One region of the Janthinobacterium sp. 1L-D-8-B-C4 genome, then DNA from elsewhere that is predicted to be linked to it. Evidence: predicted binding sites of a transcription regulator. Region 1 holds the regulator's gene; each other region holds the start of a gene.
The links. Region 1 encodes LexA, which represses DNA repair genes until DNA is damaged. Its sites were predicted from a motif close to ACTGTATNNNNATACAGT; they were not measured.
Positions count from the first base shown of each region.

Region 2: a site for LexA is predicted at 2,309-2,326, ahead of AC0Z42_RS09620 (DNA topoisomerase IV subunit B). Genes of this name have one in related genera too.
Region 3: a site for LexA is predicted at 2,540-2,557, ahead of imuA (translesion DNA synthesis-associated protein ImuA). Genes of this name have one in related genera too.

Region 1 covers NZ_JBXAVX010000006.1:314,987-319,158, reverse strand. Annotated here, with positions in the region: gene AC0Z42_RS13555 (replicative DNA helicase) at 1-83, opposite strand, end outside; gene rplI (50S ribosomal protein L9) at 220-675, opposite strand; gene rpsR (30S ribosomal protein S18) at 703-993, opposite strand; gene priB (primosomal replication protein N) at 1,020-1,319, opposite strand; gene rpsF (30S ribosomal protein S6) at 1,337-1,726, opposite strand; gene lexA (transcriptional repressor LexA) at 2,003-2,641, shown strand; gene AC0Z42_RS13525 (cystathionine gamma-synthase family protein) at 2,708-3,949, opposite strand; gene purF (amidophosphoribosyltransferase) at 4,058-4,172, opposite strand, start outside.
Region 2 covers NZ_JBXAVX010000004.1:185,416-189,587, reverse strand. Annotated here, with positions in the region: gene AC0Z42_RS09625 (molecular chaperone HscC) at 1-224, opposite strand, end outside; gene AC0Z42_RS09620 (DNA topoisomerase IV subunit B) at 224-2,221, opposite strand; gene kdpF (K(+)-transporting ATPase subunit F) at 2,684-2,773, shown strand; gene kdpA (potassium-transporting ATPase subunit KdpA) at 2,773-4,172, shown strand, end outside.
Region 3 covers NZ_JBXAVX010000017.1:55,383-59,554, reverse strand. Annotated here, with positions in the region: gene AC0Z42_RS24665 (error-prone DNA polymerase) at 1-359, opposite strand, end outside; gene AC0Z42_RS24660 (Y-family DNA polymerase) at 363-1,835, opposite strand; gene imuA (translesion DNA synthesis-associated protein ImuA) at 1,762-2,511, opposite strand; gene AC0Z42_RS24650 (replication initiation protein) at 2,811-4,025, opposite strand.

The sequences.
Region 1 (4,172 bases):
CCACCAATGACGGACTGTTCTGCTTCGATCGAATGCGGCGGTATGCGGAGGGAATCCAGTTGTGGATCTGAGGGGGCGTTCATGGCGCGAATTATACCCGCTTCGGCGTGCGGGCAAAAATAAAGGGCTGAAAATGACGGAAAAAAAGGCCACAAAAAAGCCGGGCGAACCCGGCTTTTCCAATTGCGGCAATGCTGCAGGCCGAGGCCTGCAAACGATTTACGCGTTTGCGTCTGGTACCACAGCGATCACCACTTCCACTACCACGTCGGTGTGCAGGGCAACCGAAACGTTGTGCTCGCCAACAACTTTCAGCGGGCCGGTAGGCATGCGTACTTGTGCTTTTTCAACAGCGAAACCTTGCTTGGTCAGCGCTTCAGCGATGTCGAAGTTGGTGACAGAACCGAACAGACGGCCATCGACGCCAGCTTTTTGAGCAACTTGAACGGTCAGGCCGCTCAGTTTTTCGCCCTGGGCTTGCGATGCAGCCAGTTTGGCGGCAGCAGCTTTTTCCAGTTCAGCGCGCTTGACTTCGAATTCGGCGATCGCCGTAGCGGTAGCACGACGGGCCAGGCGTTGCGGGATCAGGAAGTTACGTGCGTAACCGTCTTTGACTTTGACGACTTCGCCGAGGTTACCGACGTTAACAACTTTTTCTAACAGAATGATTTGCATAGTTCTTCTCCAGGAATATCTGACCGATTAAGCGTGGTGCAAATCGGTGTATGGCAGCAGCGCGAGGAAGCGAGCGCGCTTGATTGCGGTGTCAACTTGGCGCTGGTAGTGCGCTTTGGTACCGGTCAGGCGTGCTGGCATGATCTTGCCGTTTTCTTGGACGAAGTCTTTCAGCGTGTCAACGTCTTTGTAGTCAACTTGTTCAACGTGTGCTGCGGTGAAGCGGCAGAACTTCTTGCGTTTGAACAGTGGGTTTTGCTGTTTGCGTTTTTCTTTAAGCTTGAGCTTGTTTTTGTCGAACTTTTTACCGAATGCCATTCTAGGCTCCTGTATCTAAAATTGCGCTAGTCAGAACTGACTGCACTAAAATCAATGATGTGAAACACCAAACTCTTGCTGTTGCGGCTTTTCCTGGCCAGGAAACCCGTGAACTGATACACCCCGCCCAAGCTTGCCTGACTGAACCGGCCTGAGATTTCGCCAGCGGCAAGCGCGGCAAGTTCAAACTCGGTCAAACGGGCGATACCGGCTTCCATCTGCTGCGAACTGTGCTGCAATACTGCATTCACGATCGGCAACCCTGCCGGGGTATAGCGCAATATTTCGCGCTCGGCAATGATGGCGGTAACTTGTAACTGGTTCAGCGCACGATCCTGGTCAATCAGGCTGCTGCTGCGGCTGGAGCGGCTGCTGGTGCTTCGGTGCGGTGGCTTTTGGCCGCATCTTCGCGTTGTACCGATTTCATCATCGGCGAAGGAGCTGTTTCAGCTTTCTTCATTTTAACGGTCAGGTGACGCAACACGGCATCATTGAATTTGAATGCTGTTTCCAACTCGACCAGGGTCTCGTTGTCGCATTCGATGTTCAGGCAGATGTAGTGTGCTTTAGGCAGTTTCTGGATCGAGTAAGCCATTTGACGGCGGCCCCAATCTTCCACGCGGTGAACCGAACCGCCGCGGGTGGTTACGCTGGCTTTGTAGCGTTCGATCATCGCGGGCACTTGCTCGCTCTGGTCCGGATGGACGATAAAGACTATTTCATAATGACGCATGCAAACTCCTTCAGGTCGGATTGATAATCGCCCACCCCGGCGTCAAGACGGGTGTGGGAAGGTCAGCCGAAGATTATAACCGCCTTTTGCAATCCGTTCAACCATTGCTTGCCATGCAGCGCCTGCAACGCCCGCCAGCGCAGCATTTTTGCTTCGCGCGCGACTTTTTCCATCGAAATCGGCCGAAAATGCCGAAAGTCGCTTGCATAGTCGGCGATACTGTACAAAAATACAGACTGTTCATATAGACAGCATTTCACTATGCACCCACCATCCATGATCAAGCTGACAGCACGACAAGAACAAATCCTGAACCTGATCAAGGACGCGATTGAAAACACGGGTTTTCCTCCGACCCGCGCCGAAATCGCCAATGAATTGGGTTTCAAATCGGCCAATGCAGCCGAAGAGCATTTGCAGGCCCTGGCCCGCAAGGGCGCCATCGAGATTTCGCCGGGCACCTCGCGCGGCATCCGCCTGATCGGCGCCTCGCTTGCCGAGCCGGCGCTGCCGAAGGTGCCTGCCGCGCTGCTGATGTCGCTGCCGCTGATCGGCCGCGTGGCCGCCGGTTCGCCCATCCTGGCGCAGGAAAACCTGGAAGCGAGCTACAACGTCGATCCGGCCCTGTTTTCGGCCAAGCCCGACTTTTTGCTGAAAGTGCGCGGCTGGTCGATGCGCGACGCCGGCATCATGGACGGCGACCTGCTGGCCGTAAAAAAAGTCGACAGTGCCAAGAACGGCCAGATCGTCGTAGCCCGCATCGGCGATGAAGTCACCGTCAAGCGCTACAAGAAAACCGGCACCCTGATCGAACTGTTCCCGGAAAACCCCGACTTCAAGGTCATTACCGTGACGCCGGAAGACGAGTTTGCCCTGGAAGGCCTGGCAGTCGGCCTGATGCGCAGCTGGCATTAAACTGCTGCACGTGAAAAAGGGCCGCCACAGCAATGCTGTTGCGGCCCTTTTTATTGCCGAAGGCGTTTACGCGTCCAGCGCGCTCTTGAAATCATCGAGCAGGTCGGCTTCATCCTCGATACCGACGGAAACGCGGATCAGCGACTCGGCAATGCCCATGCTGGCGCGGCGTTCTGCACCCATCTCGTAGAAGATCGTATGGGCGACCGGTATCACCAGGGTGCGCGTGTCGCCCAGGTTGCTGGCCGGTATCGCCAGGTTCAGGCGATTGAGGAAATCGAAGCAGTCGATGCCGTCTTTCAATTCAAAACTGAACAGCGAACCGTAGCTGCGGAACAACTCGGACGCCAGCGCGTGCTGCGGGTGCGACGCCAGGCCCGGGTAATGCACGGCCGCCACGCGCGGATCGGCTTGCAGCATGGTAGCGAGCGCCAGCGCGTTCGAGCAGGTGCGGTCCATGCGCAAGGCCATGGTTTCGGCGCCCACGGCAATATGATGCGCCGCTTCCGGCCCCAGCGAGGCACCGAAGTCGCGCAAGGCCTTGGCGCGGATCTGCGCAATGCCCCATTGTTTCGGCGCCGCCTTTTTGTAGTTCTCGAAAATATTCGGGTACTGCGTCCAGTCGAACACACCGGTATCGGTCAGGCTGCCCCCAAGCGCATTGCCGTGGCCGCCGATCGACTTGGTCAGCGCATTGATCACCAGGCCGGCGCCCACCGCTTTCGGGCGGAACAGGTAGGGCGTGGTCATGGTGTTGTCGACGATATACAGGATGCCTTTCTCGCGGCACAGCTCGCCAATCTTTGCCAGGTCGGCGATCTGCGTACGCGGGTTGGCGATGGTTTCAACGAACACGATGCGCGTTTGCGGCGTGATGGCGGCGGCCACGTTAGCCACTTCGGTGGCGTCGACGAATGACACGCCGATGCCCTGCCCCGTCACCGTCTGCCACAGGCTGTTGGTATTGCCGAACAAAAAGGCCGACGACACCACATGGTCGCCGGCGCGCAGCAAGGATTGCACAACGGCACCGATGGCACCCATGCCGGTGGCAAAGCACAAGGTGGCCACACCGTCTTCCATCTGGTTGACCTTGTCTTCCAGTGCGGAGACGGTCGGGTTGCCCTGGCGGCCGTAGCGAAAGCCCGGCTCCTTGCCCTGGAACACGGACGCCAGCTGGCGCGCGTCACTGTAGCCGAAAGCAACCGAAGTATGCACGGGCTTGTGCAGCGAGCCGTGCTCGATGCCCTTGCGGCGGTCGTTATGCAGGATGGTGGTGGTAAAGCCGTAGGTTTTTTTGGTGGTCATCGATGAAATTCCGGATATTCGATTTGCCGCGCAACCCCAAGGCAAATGCCGGGGTCAGACCTGAAGGTCTGACCCCAAAAAAAGCCCGGCGCAGGCCGGGCAGGTTACTTATGCTTCGGTAGTCGCCAGGTTCAGGTTCAGCTGGGAACGCGGCGTGTCTTCGGGCGCTGCCGCCTTCGGATTGTGGCGCGCATATTCCAGGCGGTCCAGGTAGTCCTGCGAG
Region 2 (4,172 bases), on a different contig from region 1:
TTCTCGCTGCCCATGTAGCGCTTGAAGACGGACGCCGTCAATTGCGGGTGCGTCTGCAGGCGTTCGCGCGCGGCGCGGCCCACCAGCACGGTGCCGTCGTCGTCGATGCTGACGCACGATGGCGTCAGGTGCTCGCCCAATGCATTGGGAATGATGGATGCCTTGCCGTCGCGCCAGATGGCGACCAGGCTGTTGGTGGTGCCCAGGTCGATGCCGATAATCATCAGATGTCCGCCTCCGCTTCATTGCCGTGTTCTTCGATCCAGGCGCGGCGCCCGGCTGCTTCGCCTTTGCCCATCAACATATTGAAGCGCGCGCTCGAATCCATATGGTCGACCGCGCCCAGCATCACCGGCAGCAAACGGCGCGTGTCGGGATTCATGGTGGTTTCCCACAACTGCTCGGCGTTCATCTCGCCCAGGCCCTTGAAGCGCGAGATCGCCCAGGCGCCTTGCTTCACGCCTTCCTTGCGCAGCTTGTCTTCGATGGCCACCAGTTCGCCGTCGTCGAGCGCGTAGATCTTCTGGATCGGCTTCTTGCCGCGCGCCGGCGCATCCACGCGGTACAACGGTGGACGGGCGATGCAGATGTGGCCCTTCTTGATCAGCGCGGGGAAGTGCTTGAAGAACAGCGTCAGCAGCAGCACCTGGATATGCGAGCCGTCGACGTCCGCATCGGACAAGATGCACACCTTGCCGTAGCGCAGGCCGGACAAATCGGGCGTGTCGCCGGCGCTGTGCGGATCGACGCCGATGGCCACCGCAATATCGTGGATCTCGTTATTGGCAAACAGGCGGTCGCGGTCGGTTTCCCACGAGTTCAGCACCTTGCCGCGCAACGGCAGGATCGCCTGGAATTCCTTGTCGCGGCCCATCTTGGCCGAGCCGCCGGCCGAGTCGCCCTCGACCAGGAACAGTTCATTGCGCGTGATGTCCGACGATTCGCAGTCGGTCAGCTTGCCGGGCAAGACGGCAACGCCCGACGATTTTTTCTTTTCCACTTTTTGCAGCGAGCGCTGGCGCGACTGCGCCTGCTTGATCACCAGTTCGGCCAGCTTCTTGCCGTAGTCGACGTGCTGGTTCAGCCACAGTTCCAGCGGCGGCTTGGTATAGGTCGACACCAGCTTGACGGCGTCGCGCGAGTTCAAACGCTCCTTGATCTGGCCCTGGAATTGCGGGTCCAGCACTTTCGCCGACAGCACGAAGGAGGCGCGCGCAAACACGTCTTCGGGCAGCAGTTTCACGCCCTTGGGCAGCAAGGAGTGCATCTCGACGAAGTTTTTCACGGCGCCGAACAGGCCTTCGCGCAAGCCCGATTCGTGCGTACCGCCATTCGAGGTAGGGATCAGGTTGACGTAGGACTCGCGCACGATGGCGCCTTCTTCGGTCCACGCCACCACCCAGGCCGCGCCTTCGCCTTCGGCAAAGCCTTCGGACTCGCTGCTGGCGTACTGCGCGCCTTCGAACAGCGGGATCAGGGTTTCGCCATTCGATACCTGCGCCAGCGATTCGGTCAGGTAGCCGCGCAGGCCTTCGGCGTACTGCCAGGTTTGCGTGTCGCCGGTTTTCGCGTTGGTCAGCGTGACGATCACGCCCGGCAGCAGCACCGCTTTCGAGTGCAGCAGGCGCTGCAGCTCGGGCTGCGAGATATTCGGCGAGTCAAAATATTTGGGGTTCGGCCAGGCCGTCACGCGCGTGCCGGACTTCTTGCCGTCGCGCGGCGCCGGACGCGAATTGAGCGGCTCGATCACGTCGCCATCGGCAAACACCATGTGGTGCAGGCCGTTGCCGTCGCTTTCCTTGCGCCAGACGGTGATCTCCAGGCGCGAGGACAGCGCATTGGTGACCGACACGCCAACGCCATGCAGGCCGCCCGAGAACGCGTAGGCGCCGCCCGAGCCCTTGTCGAACTTGCCGCCCGCGTGCAGCCGCGTAAATACGATCTCCACGGTCGGCACGCCTTCTTCGGGGTGCAGGCCGACGGGAATGCCGCGGCCATTGTCTTCGACCGTGATGCTGCCGTCGACGTTTTGCGTCACGGCGATATGCGTGCAATGGCCGCCCAGCGCCTCGTCGGAGGCATTGTCGATCACTTCCTGGATGATGTGCAGCGGATTTTCAGTGCGGGTGTACATCCCCGGGCGCTGCTTGACGGGTTCCAGTCCTTTCAGGACACGGATGGATGATTCGCTGTAGTCGGATGCTGGTTTTTTAGTGGCCATACGTGTTCATGCTAAGTAAAGACAGTGGTGGGAACGCCTGGCGCGCATGCTGTGCGGTGAAATGACATAGTGACAGCGGTGGCGATAACTGTATGAATATACAGTATATCGCGCCTCGCGTCACTGGGGGAGCGCATTGCGGCGGGCCGGGCGTCCTTGTGCGGACGCTCGCGCATTCTATCGTGATCGGCGCGCAATGGCGCTACTCCTTGGCAACTATGGTGCGCCGTTCGTGTACCGGCTTGATGGTTGCGCGTGATTTTTACAGTTTGTTTACACCGCCCACCCCAGTCTTTACGAATTTTTTAGGCCCTTCTGGCTAAGCTTCCCCCTATCAAAAATAAACCTGATGAGGGTGGGAATGGATCTCGTATACCTGGGCCTGATGGCCGTCTTTTATGTCGTGGTGGCCGGCTTTGCCAGCGCCTGCGACGCATTGAGTCACACCACGGGGGGCGCGCAATGAACGCCTTTTATGTGCTGGGCGCCGTGGTCTCGGCCGGCCTGCTGGTGTATCTGCTGGTGGCGCTGTTGAAAGCGGAGGAGCTGTAATGACGACGCAATCGATATTGTTGCTGGTGCTGTTCCTTGCGGTGCTGCTGGCGGTGGGTTATCCGCTGGGCCTGTACATGGCCAAGGTGGCCGGCGACGCGCCGATCCGCGGCCTGGGCTGGCTGCAACGCGGTGAAAATGTGCTCTACCGCCTGGCCGGCATGAAAGCCGGCGCCGAGCGCGCCATGGGCTGGAAGCACTACGCCATCGCCCTGCTGTTGTTCAATACCATCGGCGCCTTTTTTGTCTATGGCCTGCAGCGCCTGCAAGGCTTCTTGCCGTTCAACCCGCAGGCAATGCAAGGCGTCAGCCCCGATTCCTCGTTCAATACGGCAGTGAGCTTTGTCGCCAATACCAACTGGCAGGGCTATTCGGGCGAGCAGACCATGAGCTACCTGACGCAGATGCTTGGCATGGCCTGCCAGAACTTCTTTTCGGCCGCCACCGGCATCGCCGTGATCTTTGCGCTGGTGCGCGGCTTTTCGGCCCGCTCGAGCAAATCGATCGGCAATTTCTGGGTCGACCTGGTGCGCTCGACCTTGTACATCCTGCTGCCGCTGTCGCTGGCCTTGTCGGTGGTGTTCATGGGTGAAGGCGTGATCCAGAATTTTTCGCCGTACAAGGAAGTCACCCTGCTTGACCAGGTGAACTATGAAACGCCGAAAGTCGACGCCGCCGGCCAGGCCGTGCTCGATGCCGCCGGCAAGCCCGTAATGGAAGCGCAAGTGGCTGCCACGCAGACCATCGCCATGGGCCCGGTCGCTTCGCAGGAAGCGATCAAGATGCTGGGCACGAATGGCGGCGGCTTTTTCAATGCCAATTCGGCCCATCCGTATGAAAACCCCACGTTCATGTCGAATTTCCTGCAGATGCTGGCCATCTTCATCATTCCCGCCGGCCTGTGCTTCACCTTTGGCCGCATGGTGGGCGACATGCGCCAGGGCTGGGCCGTACTGGCCGCGATGACGCTGATCTTTGTCGTCATGACGGCCGGCGTATTCCAGGCCGAGCAGCAGGCCAATCCGGCGTTGCAGGCGCTGGGCGTCGATCAGCAGCAAAGCACCCTGCAGGCGGGCGGCAATATGGAAGGCAAGGAAACGCGCTTCGGCATCAGTTCGTCCGCCCTGTTTGCGGCCGTGACGACTGCGGCCTCGTGCGGCGCCGTCAATTCCATGCATGACTCGTACATGCCTTTGGGCGGCATGGTGCCGCTGCTGCTGATGCAATTCGGCGAAGTGGTGTTTGGTGGTGTCGGCACGGGTTTGTACGGCATGCTGATGTTTGCCATCCTGGCGGTCTTTATCGCCGGCCTGATGATAGGGCGCACGCCCGAATACCTGGGCAAGAAAATCCAGGCGCATGAAATGAAGATGGTTTCGCTGGCCATTCTGGTCACGCC
Region 3 (4,172 bases), on a different contig from region 1:
CGCACAAGATACTCGCCCTTTTTCGCGCGCCGGCGCGCGACCGTGATCAGTTCGCACAAGTTGCCATAGCCATTGCGGTTCATGGCCAGGATCAGCAGGGAGAAGGGCGGTGTGCCATCCTCCGGCGTCACCACCATCTGGCTGCCGATCAGCAATTTAAGGCCAGCCTCCTTGGCGGCAAGATGTGCCTTCACCACGCCAGCGACCGTGCATTCGTCCGTAATCGCCAGAGCGTGATAGCCAAGACCAGCGGCACGCTGCACCAGTTGCTCGGGAGCGGACGATCCATGCAAAAACGTAAAATGGCTCACGCACTGCAATTCGGCATAGGAGGGGAGGGCGATTGCCATGGCGCGCATCCGTCAGGCGTACAGTCCATGCAAAAACCAGCGACGATCCGCAGTGCGCTCAAGATAAATCCAGTAGCACGTCGCATCTGTACCTTGCGCAACATAGTAGTCGCGCGCGACCGAATGCGCATCCCACCAGCCAGCCTCGAGCCGCTCGGGTCCGCGTATCAGTCTGAGCGGGCTCAAATAAAAAGGCCTTTCGTCGCGCGTCAGCAGCTGTATCGGCTTGGGCAGCACAAAACACGGCCGATCCAACACCAGTTCAACTTCGGTGGAAGAGATGACTTTCGCCGTGGCCGGCCCCCAGCTGTTGCACTGCTCGGGGCGATGATCCGGGGACAGCACCGGCACCAAAACGTTGTCCGGACCTACTCTGGAGGACAACAATTCCAGCAGGCGTGTGAAATCGGCCAACGAACCACCTGGCTCCGGAAATAATTGATCGGTCAGCGGCTGCATCGCTTCCAGCTGCACCACTTCCAGCCGTAAGCCGATGACCGGCGCACTCAATTCGATCTTAGCCAGGCGTTCCTTCAACAGCCTTAACAAGTGTGGCTCTTTCCACGCCGGCTCGGCCAACGTGATTTCGACAGGCGTCGGCGACACCGCAGAGCGGCCACGTTCATGCACCAGCTGTAGCTTGAACGTAATCACAGCCAATTGGCGTGCAGTGAGCCAACCTGTCAGCTGCAAAATCAATGTCGTGGCGCCATGCATCAACGCTTCCGCATGTTCGATGCGATCGAAGGTTTCGATATGGGCGCAAAATTTCGCCGGCACCGATATCCAACGATGCATTTCTTCGATATCGCCATACGCACGGTCGAGGACATGCAAGAGCTGCTTGCTCGTGCGCCGTAGCAGCCCAGTCCTAGGCAATTTCCGCACATCGCTCAGCGTACTAGCGCCGATACCATCGAACCAGGTAAGAAATGGCGCAGCCGATGGCACAAGTGAACAGGGTAACGCGTCGAGGCGGAAAGCCAACGTTGACGACTGCACGCACCTTCTACGCGGAGCATGACGGCCAGGCTTTACGTGGGCAAGCAGCCAGGCACCTTCCGCCGTCGGGGCCGCACCCAGCTGCCCGGTAAAGCCGAGTCGGCGGATGCTATCGCGTACTCGCCGACACAACGAAAGCGGACCGCCAAACAACACAAGACTGGCGCCGACATCAAGCAACAGGCTGAAATCATCGGTAAACGCAACTTCGGGCGTGAACTGCAGCATCGCCATCGCAATAGAATCGAGCGCACGCGATTCCTTTTCTGTATCGCGATCCAACATGATCGCACCAGGTGCAATGGTTGCCACACCACCAGAGCGCATGCCAACTCGCACGCCAGCATTGGCCGCCTCTGCCGAAGCGACCAGCACTTTTCCACCATCAACCACCACATAAGGGCCTGTCTCAGACCAAGACGGGCGCAGCGTTTCGAGCGGTAATAACGGCAGGTATAAAGTTAACAGCAGAGGCGTTTTCATCATGCAAGGGGTGACGGCCAGTAGGCATATCAGCAAGCGGAATAAATAGGGTTTTATCGGAGACAGGGCCACGTCGCTTTAACACCTCAACCTGGACACCACCCATCGCTGGTCGAACTCCCAGCCGAAGGGACGCGGGCGAGGCTTCACTTGCACACGCCATTGGACGAATCAGCCAGAACCAGGTTTCCGCGCCCTGGGCCGCAAAATTCAAGCGACGCAGGGAATCGGAGCGGATATGATTCTGCCAAAACACTACCGCACCACAACTACCATTTTTTAGTATTTGTTCCGTCGTCCACAGAGCGTCCGCAGTACTGGGAGCCCGAACCCATATCAATCGGCCAACATCGATGCCCCATATCTTGAACGCAAGCGAATGCGGAATATAAGGCGGCTGAACCAATACAATTCTTTGCTTATCCGATAGCTTGGCGAGTAAGGGCTTAAGCAACTGCAACTCTCCGATACCCGATTGCTGAACAAGCAACTCAATCAGCGACGAACGCGGCCAACCAGCACCAGGTAACTCTCCATCCAGCAACGAATATCCCGATGAACAACTGACGTCATGTGACACTGCCAACTCACTCGCACGCCAAACGTGGGAAATCACCAAGGGATCAGTGACCTCCGCGGAGAATTCAGAACAGACTTGAGAACAGAGCAAAGCCATGAGAAAGCACAATCGTTATCAACATAATACTGTATATACGTACAGTGTATGCGTGATTGTTTGATTCCGCAATAGCCAGCTTCAGCTAAAAAAACATCGCTGAATAAAAAAGCGCCAAGGGCTGCCTTCGCGCGCGGGCTTCCCCGCTTGCTTGCGCGCCGACGAAACCCCCGTCGCCACGCCCGGTTAACCTGAAAACCCATCAATTCAACATCCTGAAACCCAGCAGAGGTATCCATCACCGACTGCTTGCTGAAAACAGCACAACCCAGACCCCAGAATGGCACCACCACAGGAACTTATCCGTCCTCAACCCGCTGCGGGCTTACGGCGATGACAGAAGACTCACTGGAACTGCCTTCAATACGCACAAGAGAGACAAGTTGCAAAAAAGCAACCCCTACTGCAGGTACCTGATGTGTAGCAAACTTAACATTCGCCGGGGCTGCTGCGGCGTTCTGTGCATCTGGGGTTTTCAGTGCTTGGCGGGTGTGCTCGACGAGTGCTTTATAGGTGGCCACCGTCTGCCGGGTCACGCCAGCGATGCGTCCGATCGCGATCTGGGTAAGACTCTCTCCGCGTTGCAGCAACAACCTGCAGGCGGCAAGGATCCTATCCGCAGTACTCTTCTGTCGTTCGCTGTGGGTGCGTTCTGCAGCCAGGCTTTGGCGTGCCGGGAGTGGCAGCTCTGGGTCAAGCTGCATGATGCCGCGCTTGCAGCGGCCGCTTCCCGTGTACTTGTTCCATGTCCAGCGTGCAATCGAACGAATTGTCGCCCTCAGCGAGGATGCAGGCAGATCCTGTTCAAAGCCTTTGTCCCGGAAGCTGTTCAAATCGTGCGCCTTGTGATCAAGCCAGCGCACGAACGTGTCGTAGCTTCCGCTTTCCCTCTCGCGGTTGACGATGGAATAGGCGTAGTGGCGCAAATGTTCGAACAGCAGGCAGTGACGCGAGTGTGCAATGTCGTCAACGTTGACGTTCTTGGCCCAGGGCGCTGCCACGGCCAGATCGACATAATCGGCCAGGGCGCCCAATTCATAGACGGAGTTGTGTAACTCTTCGGTCGACCACCATGGATGTCCAGGTGTCTTGGCCACTGGTCCTGAATGGAAATTGGGGTCCGCATGCAGCGCCACCGAAAATGCGGCGTAGACGGCCTTCATGAAGGCGATGGGTTTGTCGCGCGCGGCCTCGGTCGTGCACACCGGAGGAATCGCATAATAAAGGTGGCTATTGCCGGAGGCGCGGTTTCGCACAATCAGATTTGGCGCCGGCAGGCCCGCGTCCTCCCAGATCATCGAATTTGAATGGTCGAGGTCGAATATCAGCCAGCTGACAAGGCCTGGCCGATTGATTTGCATGTACGGATAACGCACCGCGTACTCGCGGGGGCGAGTACGGGTCGCCGTTTTGTTGTCACTGCAGCGCGGAATGTAGGGCGCCTCTTGCAGCACCCGGTGCAGGGCGGTACCGTGCTCGAAATATCGAACATCGGGCTCGGCAACGCTATTCACCTTTGTTCCCAAAGGGTGGCAAAACGGTGCCAGCGTGTAGCGCAAGCCCGATACAGCACTCGAATTTTAGGGCGAGCAGATGCTCACCTCGGCCATGATTTGTCATGGGAGCTCCAGTTGCCAAGTGACAGGCGTAAAAAATCCCTT